2 regions of the Glutamicibacter sp. GQ173 genome follow, and region 2 is predicted to be linked to the other one. Evidence: predicted binding sites of a transcription regulator. Region 2 holds the regulator's gene; the other holds the start of a gene.
What was found. Region 2 encodes LexA, which represses DNA repair genes until DNA is damaged. Its sites were predicted from a motif close to TCGAACANNTGTTCGA; they were not measured.
Positions count from the first base shown of each region.

Region 1: the regulator LexA is predicted to act here: its motif matches at 6,701-6,716, upstream of AC6CHO_RS05370 (DUF6504 family protein).

Region 1 is NZ_JCAXDT010000002.1:305,191-314,129, forward strand. It holds gene AC6CHO_RS05340 (MFS transporter) at 1-920, shown strand, start outside; gene AC6CHO_RS05345 (hypothetical protein) at 932-1,108, shown strand; gene AC6CHO_RS05350 (VOC family protein) at 1,180-1,620, shown strand; gene AC6CHO_RS05355 (nucleotidyltransferase family protein) at 1,627-2,235, opposite strand; gene AC6CHO_RS05360 (GrpB family protein) at 2,238-2,846, opposite strand; gene AC6CHO_RS05365 (DNA polymerase III subunit alpha) at 2,861-6,316, opposite strand; gene AC6CHO_RS05370 (DUF6504 family protein) at 6,353-6,661, opposite strand; gene AC6CHO_RS05375 (S-(hydroxymethyl)mycothiol dehydrogenase) at 7,295-8,380, shown strand; gene AC6CHO_RS05380 (MBL fold metallo-hydrolase) at 8,380-8,939, shown strand, end outside.
Region 2 is NZ_JCAXDT010000006.1:221,046-229,984, forward strand. It holds gene dapF (diaminopimelate epimerase) at 1-793, shown strand, start outside; gene AC6CHO_RS11665 (class I SAM-dependent methyltransferase) at 861-1,466, opposite strand; gene hflX (GTPase HflX) at 1,887-3,455, shown strand; gene AC6CHO_RS11675 (ATP-dependent DNA helicase) at 3,448-5,445, shown strand; gene AC6CHO_RS11680 (glycoside hydrolase family 76 protein) at 5,499-6,608, shown strand; gene lexA (transcriptional repressor LexA) at 6,654-7,373, opposite strand; gene AC6CHO_RS11690 (LysM peptidoglycan-binding domain-containing protein) at 7,632-7,985, shown strand; gene AC6CHO_RS11695 (histidinol-phosphate transaminase) at 8,067-8,939, shown strand, end outside.

The DNA of each region.
Region 1 (8,939 bases), on a different contig from region 2:
TCGGCCGCGCGATGGCTGCCAACCAAGGCCGCGACTCGGTGCTGATGCTCGGCTCCGCTCCCCTTGGCGGTGTCTTGCTCGGATTCGGCGGTGGCATTGCCCTGCTTGCCGTCACTGTCCTGAATTTGATCGCTGCGGCCAGCGGGTTTGCTCTGCGCCGGCCGCTGCGAGCCGCACAGCAATCCTTCCGGGAACGAGGCGAGGCCGGCACCGGCGGCGAAGAGAAAGTTGCGCACGGAATTCTGGCCGGCATGCGCTGGTGTTTTTCCCGCCCGCAACTACGAGCGCTGCTGATTTTGATTACGGTCGTCAACATCGGCGTCAACGGGTTGATGACCACTCTGATCTATGGGCTGGAGCAGCGTTCGGAAGCTCCGTGGATCATTGGGCTGGCATCGACGTGCATGGGCGCTGGAATGCTGATCGGCTCGCTGGCGGCAACCTCGCTCATTGAAAAATTCCGCAGCGGGCTTCTGGCCTGCAACTGCCTCACTCTTCTTGGCGCCGCCATGCTCCTCATCGGGTTTAACACGAACCTGTTGTGGATGGGCTCCATGCTGTTGCTCAGTTTCCTGAGCGTCCCTGCGCTCAACGCCGCAGTCGGCGGATACTTCATGGCATGCGTCCCCCAGGACATGTCCGGGCGAGCGAATTCCTTGATTACCTTCATGGCCCTGGCCGCCTTGCCTTTGGCACCGCTGGCCACCGGGCTCGGCCTGGAGTGGGTTGGCATGGGCCCAACACTCATCTTTTTCGGAGCATTGGTTTCCTTGGCTGCCATCTTGGCCTGGCTTTCGCCACAGGTCCGAGGGATCCCTCGCCCCGAACATTGGGCTCCTGCCGCATCTCCAGCACCGCCTGAACGCGCCAGTTCCGATGGCTCCCCAGAAGTCCCCGCCCCAGCGGCACCCACCGAATAGGAGTACCCGACGTGACTTCCGATCCCACTGCACCCGGTGAATCCCGGCTCAAGCGATCAGCTCTCAAACGCATGTTCAGCAGCGAAAAGCGTTACCGCCATGCTTCTGCGTTGGAGCGCCAGAACAACGATGAGGTTGCCCGAATGAGGCACCAAGTGCTGCGCAATGAGCAATGGATCTATTTATAGGGACGCAGGAAAAGTCTTGAAAGATCCTCTAATCCATGGCTTTCATTTTCAACCGCTCCTACCCTAGGAATATGAACAAGCCGGCCCCACCCGTCATCAGCGCCATTACCCTCGGCGTGCGCGATGTCGGCGCTTCCACCAAGTTCTACACCGAGGGCCTGGGGTTTGAGCTGGTGCAGCCAGCCCACCCGGAAATCGCCTTTGTCCGCGCCGGATATGGCTTGATGCTCGCCCTGTGGGACGTGAAACAGATGCCCAGCGAGTACGGCGATGTCGGGCACGGCCCGTTGGCACCGCCGATCTCGCTTGGACATAACGTGCACTCGGATGCGGAAGTGGATCACCACTACCGGCGAGCGCTTGAGGCGGGAGCAACGTCGATCACCGAGCCCACCGTGCAGCCTTGGGGCGGCAAGAGTGCCTGCGTGGCCGATCCGGATGGCTTCCGCTGGGATTTTGTGCATAATCCGTCGTTTGTCATTGATGCCGACGGGCATGTTTCCTCGGTTTGAGAATTGTCAGTCTTCAGTGATGTTCGTTGATGGTTTCCGCTCAGGCCAGGGTTCAGCGGTAAGCGACGGCCACTGGGATAACCACCGTTTGGTCTTGGCTTCATACACGTCCCGGGGCGCGAGCACTGGGTTCGGGATGATCCTCCGGGCGAATAGATCTGCAAATCCGTACGGCGCATAGGTGCTAATCTGCCCATTCGCATCGCTAGTGACTGCGAAGCAGCAGGTTTTCGCTGCGAAATGATCGATGGCGTCCGTGACGCTGGCGAATGGAATAGCTGGAACCCCGAAGTGTTCTTCGTACCAAATGTGGACGCGTGCTTCATTGCGGACTTCGATTTCTGCGTCGATGTCTTTGAAGAGTTCTCGCGCGAGGCGTATGACTGCGTCTTCCGCCTCATAGGATGTATCTTCGTCGAAGTAGAAGAAGTCGTAGTCGCGAATCCCGTTTTGAGGATCTTTGCCTTCCAGTACGTTCCAAACCGTTTGGAATAGCGCACCTGCAGTGAGCCACCAGTCGGAGAGGCCGAGCTGCGGTGCGAGCTGGAGTATCTGCTTGTTGACGGGGTTTGCTTGAACGTACTTTAGGAAAAGTTCTTCATCGGATGTATCCACAGTCATGCCTTGCGTCGCTGGATTATGAATTTCGCTTTCCCTTCGAGGTAGCCGCGGCGATCTTGGAGCTGGCGAGCCGCTAGCCGTTCTTTGAGCTGTTGGTAGGCTGCCCTCTCCTCGGGATTAGTCCGCAGGTGGTTTCTGAAGTCGAGGTAGTGCGCCCATTCGGTCTGCCCATAGGCGATGAGATGGGCATTGATGAGCCTGATGTTTGTTTGGATCTCGAATCCGTACATCGTATCTGGGCGTAGGTTGTCCGCTTCTCCCCTGTAGATGAATCCGTGCTCAAGCAGCCAGCGATGCAGTTCTTCGCTGTTTGCCTCGGGGACGATTCCGATGATGATGTCCAGGATGGGCTTTGCCTTTAGTCCTGATACGGCGGTGGAACCGATGTGTTCGATTACCTTGACACCTGCTGGCATGTCGCCGTGCAGTATCTGTTGCAATTGCGTGAAGGCTTGTTCCCATTGAGGCGAATGGTTGGCTAGGCGTACTTCGTCCCTGTGTAGTCCGAGTTCTTTGCCGGTCAGCGCATGGACGAGCTTCGGGTTGAGTTGCAGAGGCTTATCGGCGCGCATTCGGCTGGCCTCTTCTCTGCGCTCGGTATCCATGGCTTCATCCTAGGTCAGGCTCCGCGCTGGTCCAGCCCTTCGGCGTTCATGCGCTTGGCGAGTTCTCCCAGGCTTTCCTTGCCGGGGACTGCGTTACCGAGTTTTGGCCGGTAGTTGGCTTGTGGGCGTGAAGCGTTGTCCAGGTATCCGGCCGCAGGCAGCGTTTCTGGCTGATGCAGGTCCCAGGCGTTGAGCGCTTGCAGGGAGATGCCACGTGGCCCGGTGCGCCGGGTGACCCCGTGGATGAGCAACATGCGGGTGGAGAAAAGCAGCGGCCCGGTGCGTTGCTGCGTGTCGTCGAAGAAGGTGGCGTCGATGCAGCCGGTGCCGTCATCCACGGAAATGAAGACCACGCGCTTGCCTCCGCGCATGGGAGGGGTCTGTGTGGCCACGCGTACCCCGGCGACCAGCACTTCGGTTCCGTTGCGCAAGTGCAGCAGCTCGGCCGCTTGGGTCATGGGCAGGTGCGCCAGGCGTTGCCGGTAGGAGGAGATCAGGTGCTCGCTGGCGTCCAAGTGCATCAGGTCCAGTTCGGTGCGCACTACTTCGGCTGGATCCAGCTGGGCTCCGTTGGCTTTGATGTGTTCGATTTTCCCGAGGTCCAGTGCCAGCTGTCCGGGTCCCGGTCGGTATTTGGCCGGAAGGGAGCTATGCGCCATGGATTGGGTATGGGCGATGGTGTCGGCACGGGAGGTTCCTGCAAGCAGGGAATCGAAGACTCCGAGGGCTGCAAGATTCTGGTAGGTGCGGCGCGAGAGTCCTGCGCGGGCTCGGACATCGGCCAGATGCTCATAGGGCTGGCCGGCAACCAGGCGTTCGACTTCGCGTTCGCTCATCTGGTGGATATCGCGGAAAGCCAGGCGGATTCCATAGCGTCCTGGGCGTAGTGAGCTGGGTGCGCGGGGCACCACTGGGAGCTTCGAAGGAGCAGATTCGAAAACTCGTTCGACTCGATAGTGCCCCGTGGAGCGGTTGATATCCAGCGGGAGGATGGGAACGCCCATTCTGCGTGCCTCGGAGACCAGCAGCCGCTTGGGATACATCCCCGGGTCGTGTTCCCAGATCCCGGCGAGGAAGGCCTCGGGGTGGTGGGCTTTGAGCCAGGCCGAATGGTAGGTGGGTACGGCAAAGGCAGCCCCGTGGGCCTTGCAGAATCCGAAGGAGCCGAAACCGGCCAGCACCTTCCAGACCTTGTCGATCGTCTCCTGGCTATAACCGCGCTTAGTTGCTTCGGTGCGCACGTAGCGTTCCACTGCTGGTTCCTTCTCCGGGTTGCCCAGCAGCCGCCGGTAGACATCGGCCATCCCCAGAGTGCAGCCGGTCATCACGTGCAGGATGCGCAGGATCTGCTCGTGGAAAACGGTGACCCCGTGGGTTTCGGCGAGCGCTGGCTTCAGGTCCGGGTGCAGGAACTGCTCGGGGGCGAATCCGTGGCGGTGTTCCAGGTAGGGCTTGACCATATTCGATTGCATGGGACCCGGGCGGAACAGGGAGATGTCGATGATCAGGTCGTTGAATTCGCGGGGGCCGAGCTTTCCGACCAGTTCGCGCTGCCCCGGGGATTCGATCTGGAAGCAGCCCAGTGTATGGGTGGAGCGGATCAATTCGAAGGTGGGTTCGTCATCCAGCGGCACCCTGGCCAGGTCGATCACTCCGGTGGCGGAGATGTAGCTGTCGTCGGCATGTCCGCCGGCGCGGGCCGCTTGCTCTTTGCTTGGGTGCAGGCGGGCGATCTCCTCGAGCGTGTAGGCGATGGCTGATTGCATGCGCACCCCGAGCACGTCGAGCTTGATCAAGCCCATTAGGTCCATGTCGTGCTTGTCGAATTGGCTCATCTGCAGCCCGATGCCCGAGGGCTGGACCGGGGTGCGGTCCAGCAGGCTCGCGTCGGAGAGGATCACCCCGCAGGGGTGCATGGAGATATGCCGGGGCAGCCGGTCCAGGCGTTCGGTGGCGTCGATGAGGATATCGAGCTGGGTGTCATCGGTGATGCGCTCGGCCAATGCCGCCAGTTCGGGCTTCTCGGTGAGCGCTTCGCGGAAGGAGGAGGCGGAGAAGCGCCAGAGCTGCTTGGCGATGTCGTCGATCTGCTCTTGTTCGATGCCCAGTGCGGATCCGGCATCGCGCACTGCGCCGCGAGCCCGGTAGGCGTTCTGCATGCTCATCAGGCTGACGCGCTCCTCTCCGTAGGTGGAGAAGATCTTGCGGTAGATCTCGTGGCGGCGCGCGGATTCCACGTCGATGTCGATATCGGGCAGAGTGGTTCGGGTATCTGAAAGGAAGCGCTCGAACACCAGGTCATGGGCCAGCGGGTTCACCTGGCTGATACCCAGCAGGTAATTCACCAGCGAGGAGGCCCCCGAGCCGCGGGCCGCAACACGCACCCCCATGTCGGTGATCAGCTTGACGGTTTCGGTGACGGTCAGGAAGTATCCGGCGAAGTCCAGCCGGTCGATCACCCCCAGCTCGAGGTCCAGCTGCTTCTCGATCAGGTTCCGGTCGGTGTCAGGCAGCAGGCGCGGGACCGCCGCATAGACTCGATCTGTGAGTTCCTGCTGGGCTGGGCGATAGAGTCCGATGATTTTTGCCTCGGGGATCACCGGCTTCTTCCACCCGAGGTCTGCGACGGGATCCAGTGCTGCCCACGCGGCGAGCTGTTCGGTATTGCGCAGCATCTGATGGGCCCAGATCCGCTCGGTGGCGTTGCCGATTTCGGTGGCAAGTTGCTGCATCTGCTGCGGGGTTTTCAGCCAGCCTTGCCCATTGGGCTGGCAAGAATCCAGGTTTTTCAAGCTGTGCAAGGTGCGCGCGGAGTCAATGATATCTGCGGTGACCGCCCCATCGGGGTCCACGTAGCGCACGGCATTGGTAAGCACGGCCTTGATCCCCCGCTCTTGGCCATAGCGCAGCAAGCGGGCTGCCTCGCCCAGGCTGTAGCGTGAACCGTGGGCGGAGAGGTAGGTGGTGATTTCCACCCGCAGCATCTTCCCCACCCGCTTTTTCCAGTCGGCCATGAGGGTGCGTGCCTGAGCGTATTTTCCCTTGAGGATTGCCCTGGCTACATCGGAGTCGCCACCGATCAGGATCATCAGGTTTCCCTCGCGGCCCAGTTCCCCAACCTGCTTGGCGCTCAGTCCCGGAACGCCGTGCGCGGTGCTGTGCGCGAGGGTGACCGCTCGGCATAACGCTGCGTAGCCAGCTCCTGCGCAACCGCCGCGAGCTAGCACGATGATTCTTGCCAGGGTTTCGCCGGCAGAGTCGAGCACCGCGAGGTTGGCACCGAGGATGGGTGCCAGCCCTTCTGCCATGCAGGCGGCGACGTGCTTGACTGCGCCATACAGCCCGTCACGGTCAGTGAGTGCCAGCATCTGCGCACCGTGGGCTTTGGCTGCTTGGGCCAAGGCGCGCGGGTGCGACACCCCGTAGTGGGCGCTATAGGAAGAACTGACGTTCAAATGGGTGAAGCTCATTGCGGTCCTTCGAATATATGTTCCCCTGCCTGCAGCTTAGGCGCTGCGGGCCAAGGAATCATGCACACGCACCAGTCGCCAGCGTTCGGCGTGCGCGTCAAAACTGAGGTCAACGCTGTGCACCTGCTGGGGTCCGCGCACCGCAACCAGTTGCAGTCGCCACATCTCATAGTCGGCGATTCCTGCGCCGATTCCGCGAGGAATCCGCAGGTTTTCATCCCACCACTTGCGGCGCTCGAACCAGCGCTGAGGCTCGGCAGCCAGGCGGTATTCCTGCCCCTGCCAGCTCACGCGCAACGGCATTCCGTTCGCTGCGCGGGCAACCTCGATTGACTCGGTGAACATCCCCACGTGTGCACTCCTTACCTAGTAGAACCATCCTATTCGAACACGTGTTCGAATGACAGTTACACTAGTCAGGCGCACCGACAGTTTGGGTTAGCTGGACACCGCTTCGTTAAAAGCTGCGCTGAGCGCAAATGGATGAAGAATGCCCAACCTCGTAGGCGCATGCTTGTCTCCCGATAGAAGACCGGCGAAATGGCCAAGCAGTGCATCTCGGCTCAACGAAGCGCCACGGCTCCACGCCAGTGTTGCAAGGCGCACTTCATAGGTGGCGATTCCATTATTAACCTTGCAGGGTCACGACGGACTTTTGACCGCGTTGCGCAATGCAAGAGCCGGAACGGACCGTCGAAATCGTCGCTGGTTTCCATTGACCTTCGCCTTCGTCGGTCTCCCCGCCTTAGCTTGTTTTTCTTCGCACCATTCGGCGCTGCCCTGATGATGGGTCTTATGTGAACCAGCCAGGCAACCCAGCTCTCGTCACTTTCTTGACCGCCTAAACCCATGAGCAGCCCGCACAAATTGGCTCTGCGCGAAACTGCCTGCGTCATTGTGTCACGAATGTTCGATAAGCGCCGGGGACACCGATAGCATCGAGACAGCAACAGTCAATCGTTCCAGGAGTTAAATCCCATGCCTCATAAGGTCAAAGCCGTTATTTCCCGCGTCAAGGACGCGCCGGTAGAGGTCGTCGACATCGTCGTTCCGGACCCAGGTCCCGGAGAAGTAGTCGTTGACGTGCTCACCACCGGTGTCTGCCACACCGACCTGCACTACAAGCTCGGCGGAATCGGCGACGAGTACCCCTACCTGCTGGGCCACGAGTCCACCGCAGTAGTCAGCCAGATTGGCGAAAACGTCACCAATGTCAAGGTTGGCGACCGCGTCATCCTGAACTGGCGTGCAGTCTGCGGCCAGTGCCGCGCTTGCGCCAAGGGCAAGCCGAAGTACTGCTTCAACACCTTCAATGCCACCCAGAAGATGACCCTCGAGGACGGCACCGAGCTTTCCCCAGCTTTGGGCATTGGCTCCTTTGCCGAAAAGACCCTGGTCCATTCCGGCCAGTGCACCATCGTGGATGAGGATGCCGATCCAGCTGCCGTAGGCCTGCTCGGCTGTGGTGTCATGGCTGGCATCGGAGCTGCTATCAACACCGGCGAGGTCAAGCGCGGAGAATCCGTGGCCGTCATCGGCTGTGGCGGTGTGGGTGCTGCAGCGATCGCCGGCGCGCAGCTGGCCGGCGCGACCACTATCATCGCGGTGGACGTCAACGCAGACAAGCTGGAGGGCGCCAAGAAGTTCGGCGCCACCCACACCGTGGATTCCTCCAAGGCTGATGCCGTCGAAGCCATCCAGGAACTGACCGGTGGCTTCGGCGCCGACGTGGTCATCGACGCAGTGGGCCGCCCGGAAACCTACAAGCAGGCGTTCTACGCCCGCGACCTTGCCGGCCGCGTCGTGCTGGTGGGCGTGCCCACCCCGCAGATGAAGCTGGAGCTGCCGTTGCTCGATGTCTTCGGCCGCGGCGGGTCGCTGAAGAGCTCCTGGTACGGCGATTGCCTGCCAAGCCACGACTTCCCAATGCTTGTCGAGCAGTACAAGCTGGGCCGCCTGGACCTGGACTCCTTCGTGACCGAGCGCATCACCATCGACCAGATCGAAGAAGCCTTCGACAAGATGCATGAAGGAACCGTACTGCGCTCGGTGGTGGAACTCTGATGTCCGCACGCATCGAGAACGTCGTCACTTCCGGAACCTTTTCCCTGGATGGCGGTACCTGGGACGTGGACAACAACGTCTGGATCATCGGTGACGATTCGGAAGTGATGGTCATCGACCCGGCCCACGATATCGAGAAGATCCAGGAAGCCGTCGGCGAACGTGAGGTGATGGCAGTTCTGCTCACTCACGGACACGATGACCACATCCGCGCAGCCGGCGAATTCTCGGACATCGTCGATGCACCGCTGTTCCTCAACCCGGAGGATCGCATGCTCTGGGAAGCTGTTTATCCAGAGCGCGACGTGGACGCGGAAATCAGCGATGGTGACACCTTCACCATCGCCGGCACGACGCTCACCGCGATGCACACGCCCGGGCATTCGCCGGGCTCCACCTGCTTCTACGCAGAAGACCTGGGAGTGCTGTTCAGTGGCGACACGCTGTTTAACGGCGGCCCTGGGGCTACCGGCCGCAGCTACTCGAGCTTCGAGACGATCATCGAATCGATCCGCGGCAAGCTGCTGGTCCTGCCCGAGCAGACCGTAGTCAACACCGG
Region 2 (8,939 bases):
CTTCGGCATCGGCGGCGACGGCTTGATTCGCGCGGTTCCCACATCCAAGGTGCCCGGGTACGAACAGCAGGTGGCCCAGAATCCAGGGGCCTACTGGTTCATGGACTACCGGAATGGCGATGGCTCCATCGCCGAAATGTGCGGCAACGGGGTGCGCGCCTTCGCCCACTTCCTGATCGCTGAAGGCCTGGTGGATCTTCCCGTAGGCCAGAGCATCCACATCGGCAGCCGCGCCGGCATCAAGATGATCACCCGGCTTGTTGAAGGCTACGCGGTGAATTTGGGTCCGTGGGGACTGATCTTCGAGGACCAGGCGGAAGCCGACTCCATAGATTCCATGGTCAAGCCACGCGGTTGGGAACAGGCGCTGCCAGCTTTGAGCATCACCATGGGCAACCCGCACACAGTGGTGGCCCTTCCCGATATCGACATGCTCGACAGCCTTGAGCTGTTCGTAGAACCAGAAGTCGCACCAAAGCCTGAAAACGGCACCAACGTCGAATTCGTGGTTCCCAACGAGCCGCTGATCGAAGAGGACGGAGTTGCCCAGGTGACGATGCGCGTTCATGAACGCGGAGTAGGGGAGACCCTTTCCTGTGGCACCGGCGCATGCGCTGCCGCCGCCGCGGTTCGATACTGGGCCCGAGGCACGGCGCTGATCAACCAGTGGGCCGTGTCGGTGCCAGGCGGCCTCGTAGGCGTTGAATTCCGTGCCAACGATGCCGGCGGCGAAGACACGATCCTTTCCGGCCCTGCAGAACTAGTTGCACGCGGAGTGATCGGCGCGAAGTAGCCGGTGAAGCAAAAATTGCAGGCATCTCGTCCTATGGACAGATGCCTGCAATTGCTGGAATGAGGTTCTAGGCCGGTCGCGAAACCTTCAGGACGCGGAAGGCCTTGGCCGTGGCCTCGCGAGTGATCGACCAGTCCTGGGGAAGCTGTTCGGCCAGCCATTTCTGCAAGGAATCGCTCCCCAGATTCTTCTGCACTACCAGCCAGGCGTCCCCGCCTGCTGCCAGGCGCGGCAGCCACAGCATCAGAAGTTCGTGCAGCGCTTCCTTGCCGATGCGGATGGGCGGATTGGACCAGATGGTATCGAACTGTAGACCGGGTTCAACGGAATCGGGGGTTCCGACTACCACGTTGCCCAACCCCAGGCGCTGGGCATTCAGCCCGGTCAATTCGATCGAGCGTTCATTGACGTCCACGCCGTGAACCGTGGATTCGGGGGACCTCTCTGCAGCGGTCAGGGTAATGGGTCCCCAGCCGCATCCGATGTCAAGCACACGCCCGCGTGGGGTGGGGACATGCTGCAACAACACTGCGGTGCCTTTATCCAAGCCTGAAGGCGAGAAGATTCCTGCGGCTGTCTGAACCTTGCGCACCGTGCCGTTAATTTCGACTTCAATGGTGCGTCGTTCATCGGCCGAGGCTGGGCTGGCGGTGAAGTAGTGATCCGAGGTCATAGGCAAAGTTTATCGTTGTGCTTCCCGTGGCCAAAGACCAGCGCATTCAACGTGAGCAAAGCGATATAGGCAGCTTGAACATTGACTGATAGAGTTTTCCCTATGACTTTCGTTTTCGTCTAATACGTAACCGCAGCGGTTACCTCGCGATCCTCCCCGGCGACGCGCCTATTTGGCGTGCCGGCATTGAAGGATTGGCAGACGGCGAAGTCTTTTTTGTTTTCCGCAAGTTGTGCATCACACACCTTGCCATTCGCCTTCGCACCTCGGTAACCCCGCATTCACCTGCTTGCCTATATTTTTTGAGCGCTGTCAAAAGGACCACGAATGTTTGATGAACCGACAGAACCCCAACGCGTCACGTCGCGAACTGGGGGTCAACCGCACTATTCTGGAATGCGAAGTACTTCTAAGGAGACCATGACTAACTCCGAGTCACACGAGCACGATTCGGCATCAATGGATGATGCCCAGATCCAGGCCGCTATCGACCGGATCCTCGAAGCCGATGAAGCCCAAAGCCCACAGGTCCAGCATTTCGGAGAAGAAGATACCTCAATCTTCTCCGGGCAGGCCACTGCGCTCAACCGCTTCTCGACCGGCTTTACCCAATACGACGGGGACCAGGACGATCTCGCGGAGCGTCGCGCCCTGCGTCGCGTCGCGGGCCTGTCCACCGAACTCGAAGACGTTACCGAGGTCGAGTACCGCCAGCTGCGCCTGGAGCGCGTTGTGCTGGCTGGTATTTGGAGCGAGGGCACCGTCACCGACGCCGAAAACTCCCTGCGCGAACTGGCCGCCTTGGCTGAGACCGCAGGTTCCGAAGTTCTCGACGGCGTGGTGCAGCGCCGCAGCAAGCCGGACCCTTCGACATTCCTGGGGTCGGGCAAGGCCGAGGAACTGCGCGGCATCGTTGCCTCCACCGGCGCGGATACCGTGGTGGTTGATGCTGAGCTGGCTCCGTCCCAGCGCCGCGCCCTCGAGGACATTGTGAAGGTCAAGGTTATTGACCGCACAAGCCTGATCCTTGATATCTTTGCCCAGCATGCGAAGTCCCGGGAAGGCAAGGCACAGGTTGAACTGGCTCAGCTCGAGTACCTGCTGCCACGTCTTCGCGGCTGGGGCGAATCGATGTCCCGCCAGGCTGGTGGCCGTGTAGGCGCCGCTGGTGGCGGCATTGGCTCGCGCGGCCCGGGTGAAACCAAGATCGAAATGGACCGTCGCCGAATTCGCGACCGCATGGCCAAGCTGCGTCGCGAGATCAAGGCCATGAAGCCTGCTCGTGAGGCCAAGCGCGCCAACCGCAAGCGCAATGAAGTGCCTGCGGTGGCCATCGCCGGATACACCAACGCCGGAAAATCATCATTGCTCAACCGTCTGACCAACGCCGGTGTCCTGGTGGAGAACGCGCTGTTCGCCACCTTGGATCCAACCGTGCGCCAGTCGGCGACTGAAGACGGGCTGACCTATACGTTGGCCGATACAGTTGGATTCGTGTCGAACCTTCCAACCCAGTTGGTGGAAGCCTTCCGCTCAACTCTGGAAGAAATTGCCGATTCTGATCTAATCCTGCACGTCGTGGATGCTTCGCACCCTGACCCGGAGGGGCAGATTCAGGCCGTTCGTACCGTGCTTGGCGAAGTTGACGCGTTGAATATCCCGGAAATCATCGTCCTGAATAAGGCTGACGTCGCGGATCCATTTGTCATTGAACGAATCCGCAACCGTGAATCCAATACCTCCGTGGTTTCGGCTCACACCGGTGAGGGCATCGACGAGCTGCTGGAAAAGATCAGCTCGTCGATTCCGCGCCCAGGCATTCAGCTTGAAGTTCTCATCCCGTACAACCGCGGGGATTTGATTGCAAAGCTGCATCAGAGCGAATCTGAAATCCTGGAAAGCGAACACCTGGACAACGGCACGCGATTGATCGTCAAGGTGCGCGATTCCCTGGCGGCAGAGTTGGAGACTTTCAACATTCATGGATAAGCAAGAGCAGGCCCTTGAGCTTCTTGAGGCCGCGGTAACTTCCATGGGTGGCGCCATGCGTACAGGCCAGCAGGAAATGGTCAAGCACGTGGTGGCTGCCTTGGAAGACGAAGAACATTTGCTGGTTCAAGCTGGCACCGGAACGGGAAAGTCCATGGGCTATCTCATTCCGGCGCTGGCCCATGCGCAAACTAGTGCCAAGCCAGTGATTGTTTCAACCGCTACACTCGCGTTGCAGTCGCAAATTGTCGGTCGCGACGTGCCGAGATTACTTGAGTCACTCAAGGGCAAGCTCTCCCGTCCCATGGATGTGGCTCTGCTCAAAGGCCGCTCCAACTACCTGTGCCAATACAAGCTCGGTGGCGGATACCCCGATGACGAAGGCACGCTGTTCTCGATGGATGAACCGGCAGTACCCGCCGGAACTACCTATTCACCGCTTGCCAGTGAAGTGATGAAACTTCGCGATTGGGCAGAGCGCACCGACACCGGCGACCGAGATGAATTGGTGCCCGGCGTCAGCGACAAGGCCTGGAAGCAGGTTTCGGTTTCGGCGATGGAATGCCTGGGTTCTCAAAAGTGCCCGATGGCCGATGAATGCTTCTCGGAAATGGCACGCGCCCGCGCAGCCGAATCTGACGTGGTGATCACCAATCACGCCTTGCTGGCGGTGTCTGCGTTTGAAGGCCTGTCGGTCTTGCCGGATTTCGATGTGGCCATCATCGATGAGGCCCACGAACTGCAGGACCGCGTGACCAGCTCGGTGTCTGGCGCGCTGTCGGCTCGAACGGTGATGACTGCTGCTGGTGGCGCCAAGCGCCACTGCGGCGTGAACGTCGATGAAATGGTCAAAGCGGCCAACCGACTGGAGAAGTCCCTGACCGGGATCCCCACCGGTCTGCTGGAGCAAGGCTTGCGCGAAGACATGGGCATTGCACTCAATGACATTGTTGAGCAGGCTCGCCTCGCATTGGCGCTGTCCAAGCCAGAGGCGAACGCGCCCGCCGATGGCGGACGACAGACTGCACGATCCCAGCTGCAGGCTGTTATGGATGACTCTCTGCGGATGCTCGAATCTGAAGAGCGCCGCGAAGTTCTCTACACAACGCGCCCACGGGAATTCGTAGAAGGCCGAGGCTACGTCGAGGCCGAAGAATCCCAACCGGCAACGCTCAATGTCGCACCGCTGTCGGTGGCAGGAAAACTGCGCGAAGGCCTATTTGATGGCCGCACCGTCGTACTCACCAGTGCAACGTTGGCTATCGGTTCGCAATTTGATGCCGTGGCCGGTTCACTGGGCTTGATGGGGAACGGAGCCCCGACATGGACTGGCGTCGATGTGGGAAGCCCTTTTGATTATCCAAAACAAGGCATCCTGTACGTAGCCAGGCATTTGCCAAAACCTGGCCGTCAACTTGCCGCTGAGACCCTGGACGAGATTGAAGATCTCATCAAGGCATCCGGCGGTGGCGCACTGGCGCTGTTCACTTCGAAGCGTTCGGCGGAAGAAGCCGCCAGCATCTTGCGCGAGCGGCTGGACGTGGACATCTTGTGCCAGGGCGAGGCCAGCATGAAATCCCTGGTTGAACAGTTCGCAGAGGAACGCGACACTTGCCTCTTTGGCACGATGACGCTGTGGCAGGGAGTTGACGTCCCGGGGGATTCCTGCCGTCTGGTCATCATCGACAAGATTCCATTCCCACGCCCCGACGACCCGATTTCGAAGGCCCGGACCGAAGACGTCGCCAAGCACGGTGGCAATGGCTTTATGCAGGTTTCGGCTACTCATGCCGCCATCCGCTTGGCGCAGGGCGCAGGACGCCTGATCCGATCGGTCAACGACCGGGGCGTTGTTGCCATATTGGACTCGCGCATGGCCACGGCGCGCTATGGAAGCTTCCTGAAGGCTACCCTGCCACCGATGTGGCCCACAGTAGACAAGAAGGTTATTTCTGGAGTTCTGGAACGCCTCAAGCCTGCTGAAAAGTAACTTCCGGTGCTTGAAATCAATGACCCGGTGACTCGGGCTCGTTGAATGCACTAATGTCTGTGCCACAGGGAAGGCAAATTCCGGAAGGCAAGATGAAATCCATGAGGGAACTGGCGCGTGAAGCAGCCGAAGATACGCATGCGCGTTTTGGCCATCGGCTCCTTCGCCTGCCAGGCACGTGGATTGGCCGGCCCTATAGCCTTCAGCACCGGATGCATGACGGAAGCATGCTCAGCAATATGAATGGATTTTCTCATCCGTTTGCTGAGTGGAACTATTGGTGGCAGGCCCACTATCTGGATGCGATCCTTGACGACGGGCTGGGCTATTGGGAAGCTGGCGATCGTGATGCAGCCCGGCGCGAACTTCACCGTGCCAAAGACCTGCTGGCAGGAATCCGCATACGCAATTTCGGAGTCTTCCCGAACTACTTCTTTGACGATATGGCATGGCTGGCGCTGGCAAGCCAGAGGTTGCTGGCCTTTTCCCGGAAGCTGGAAGGGCACAGCCACCTCGGTGCAAAACGAGCAATAACGACTTTGCGCAAGCAATTGGAAAGCGGCATCGACGAAGTCCTCGATGGCGGTTTGTACTGGTCGAGGAAACGCGATTTCAAGAATGCCCCTGCCAACGCTCCTGCCGCACTCTTTTTCGCACGCATCGGTGATCGCGAACAAGCCAGGAAGCTGCTTGACTGGATGCATTCCAACATCTTCAGCGACCAGCACGGTTTATATTTTGATGGGCTCAGACTCACTTCAACAGGCCAAAAACTGGAAGATCACCTCTATACCTATAACCAGGGTCCGGTGCTCGGCGCGCTGCTGGAATTAGGTACCGCGGCTGATTTGGAGCATGCTGCTGCACTTGTTCATGCCACACGCCGGCATCTGGCCGATGAGGCTGGATCCCTGGTGCTTGATGGAGGAGGCGATGGCAACCTATTTGCCGGGATTCTCTGCCGATACCTGGCCCTCTGCGCAAACGATGATCGCATGGATCTGGACGTTCGGGGCATCGCACGCGATTTGGTGACGTCGACAGCTAGCCGATTGGTCAACGAAGAACCACGACGGCTCTCAGCGGCAGTTCAGCGTTGGATGATCTTCAGCGCAGCACAACGCTGCGAATCGAAACCGAAATCGCAGGGAGTAATGGACTGAGGGGTGTTGATGCTTGCGCACCAACACCCCTCATGCCTGATGCGATTAGAGCGAACGCATCACAGAAACAACACGGCCCATGATCTTGGCCGCGTCGCCCAAGATCGGTTCGTAGCGTGAGTTCTGGGGCAGTAGCCATGTATGCCCATCGCGCTGCCGGAAGGTTTTGACAGTGGCTTCTTCGTCCAGCAATGCAGCGACGATATCGCCGTTTTCAGCATTCTGCTGACGGCGGACGACTACCCAGTCACCATCGCAGATAGCGGCATCAACCATGGAATCGCCAGAGACTTTGAGCATGAACAATTCGCCGTGTCCGACCAGCTGGCGAGGCAACGAGAAAACATCTTCGACAGACTGATCAGCAAGGATCGGCCCACCAGCAGCGATCCGGCCGACCAATGGAACCATGGTGGTATCGGCTGACGTGCTGAGCTCGATGACCATCGCGTCTTCGGCAGCCTTGCTCTCTGCAGCCTCCGACGCCGTTGAGTTCTCAGCATCGTCCGCCAACTGCAGTGGCAACAAAATCTCCATGGCGCGTGGACGGCGTGGATCTCGACGAATGTACCCGAGCTTTTCTAGCTGGCTCAATTGGTGGGTGACGCTCGAAAGGCTCTTGAGTCCTACCGAGTCGCCAATCTCACGCATGGATGGTGGATAGCCGTTCTTGCCGATGGCACGCTGGATCGTTTCCAGGATCTTCTTTTGGCGAATCGTCAACGAGCGTGCATTCGATCGGGGAGTGCGTTGTGAAGCTGACATGAGATTTTGCCTTCCCTAGCTATCTGTCGAAAGTTCAGCAGTCCAAACTGTCGGAGCCAGATGGTGTGATGTTTTCATTGCTCGTCTACTTCGAAATCTTAGTGGATAAGCGAGCTTCTTTCAAAGATTTGTTCGAAAACTTCTGGACAAGTCGGACGAAGCTCTGTTAGAACAGATGTACTAGTTTCGATCAAGTCTTCGAAATCTACGTATCGAATATAACTTCGCATCGCTACACAATCTTGAGGAGATAAGGTCATGGCAACCCTCGCACTTGACTCAAATCAAACCCAGAGTCCATTGAAGATCCGGATCAACCGCCGCGGCTGGGCTGTTTTGGTGGGCATTCCAGTTTTTGCGCTAACCGTAGCTGCAGCGTTCTTCTTCTCGATGTTCGCTTCTGATGCAAAGGCATCATCTGAACTCCCAATGGGAGTCGAAACTGTGGACGTCACCGTTATCCCGGGCGATACCGTGTGGAGCTTGGCCAAGGAATACGCCCAGGGCTACGACGTCACTTCTGCTGTCAGCCACATTTCGGAACTCAACTCCCTCCAGGGAAGCGAGATCCACGTTGGCGACTCGCTGTCGATCCCGGTGCTCGCTGGTTAGAGCATCGATCGAGGCAGGGGATTGTTACCTTGGCTCGTAGCGGATTCACCCGCCAAGCCGGTACACACGTAGACTTATTGCGTGAATGACCGCAGTGAACTTTTGAGTCAGCTGCCCTTGCGTGAGAATCTCCGCGGGCTATCCCCATATGGCGCACCACAAATCGACGTGCCCATTCAGCTGAATGTCAACGAGAACACTCATCCGCTTCCGCCAACCGTCGTGGATGCCATTGCGCAAGAGGTCGCAAAAGCAGCAACCAGCCTCAACAGATACCCGGATCGTGAATTCACCGAACTCCGTGAACTGCTGGCTAACTATCTCGGCCATTCCCTGACCGCAGGGAACATCTGGGCGGCAAACGGCTCGAACGAAATCCTCCAGCAAATCCTGCAAGCATTCGGCGGGCCAGGACGAAGCGTCATGAGTTTCGGGCCAACATACTCGATGTACCCCCTCCTCGCTAGCGGGACCGATACAACATATATCGCCGGTACGCGCGCCGAGGATTTCACTCTCTCCGCAGAATCCGCGGCAGAACAAGTTCTCAGGCACCAACCGAACATTGTCTTCCTGTGCTCTCCCAACAACCCCACGGGCACGGCGCTTGGCCTGGACGTGATCACAGCCGTATATGACGCAATGAGCGAGCACAATGGCATGGTCATTGTTGACGAAGCCTACGCCGAGTTTTCCTTGTCCAGCACCAAATCGGCGCTCACCTTGCTTGAAGGCCGCCAGCGGCTCATCGTCACGCGCACCATGTCAAAGGCCTTTGGCCTTGCCGGCGCCCGCGTCGGGTACCTCGCAGCGGCGCCTGAAGTCACCGATGCCATTCGCTTGGTGCGGCTGCCGTACCACCTCTCGGCCGTCACGCAAGCAACTGCCGTAGCGGCGCTGAAGAATATCGATTTGTTGTTGGCCCAGGTGGAAGACATCAAAACGCAACGAGAT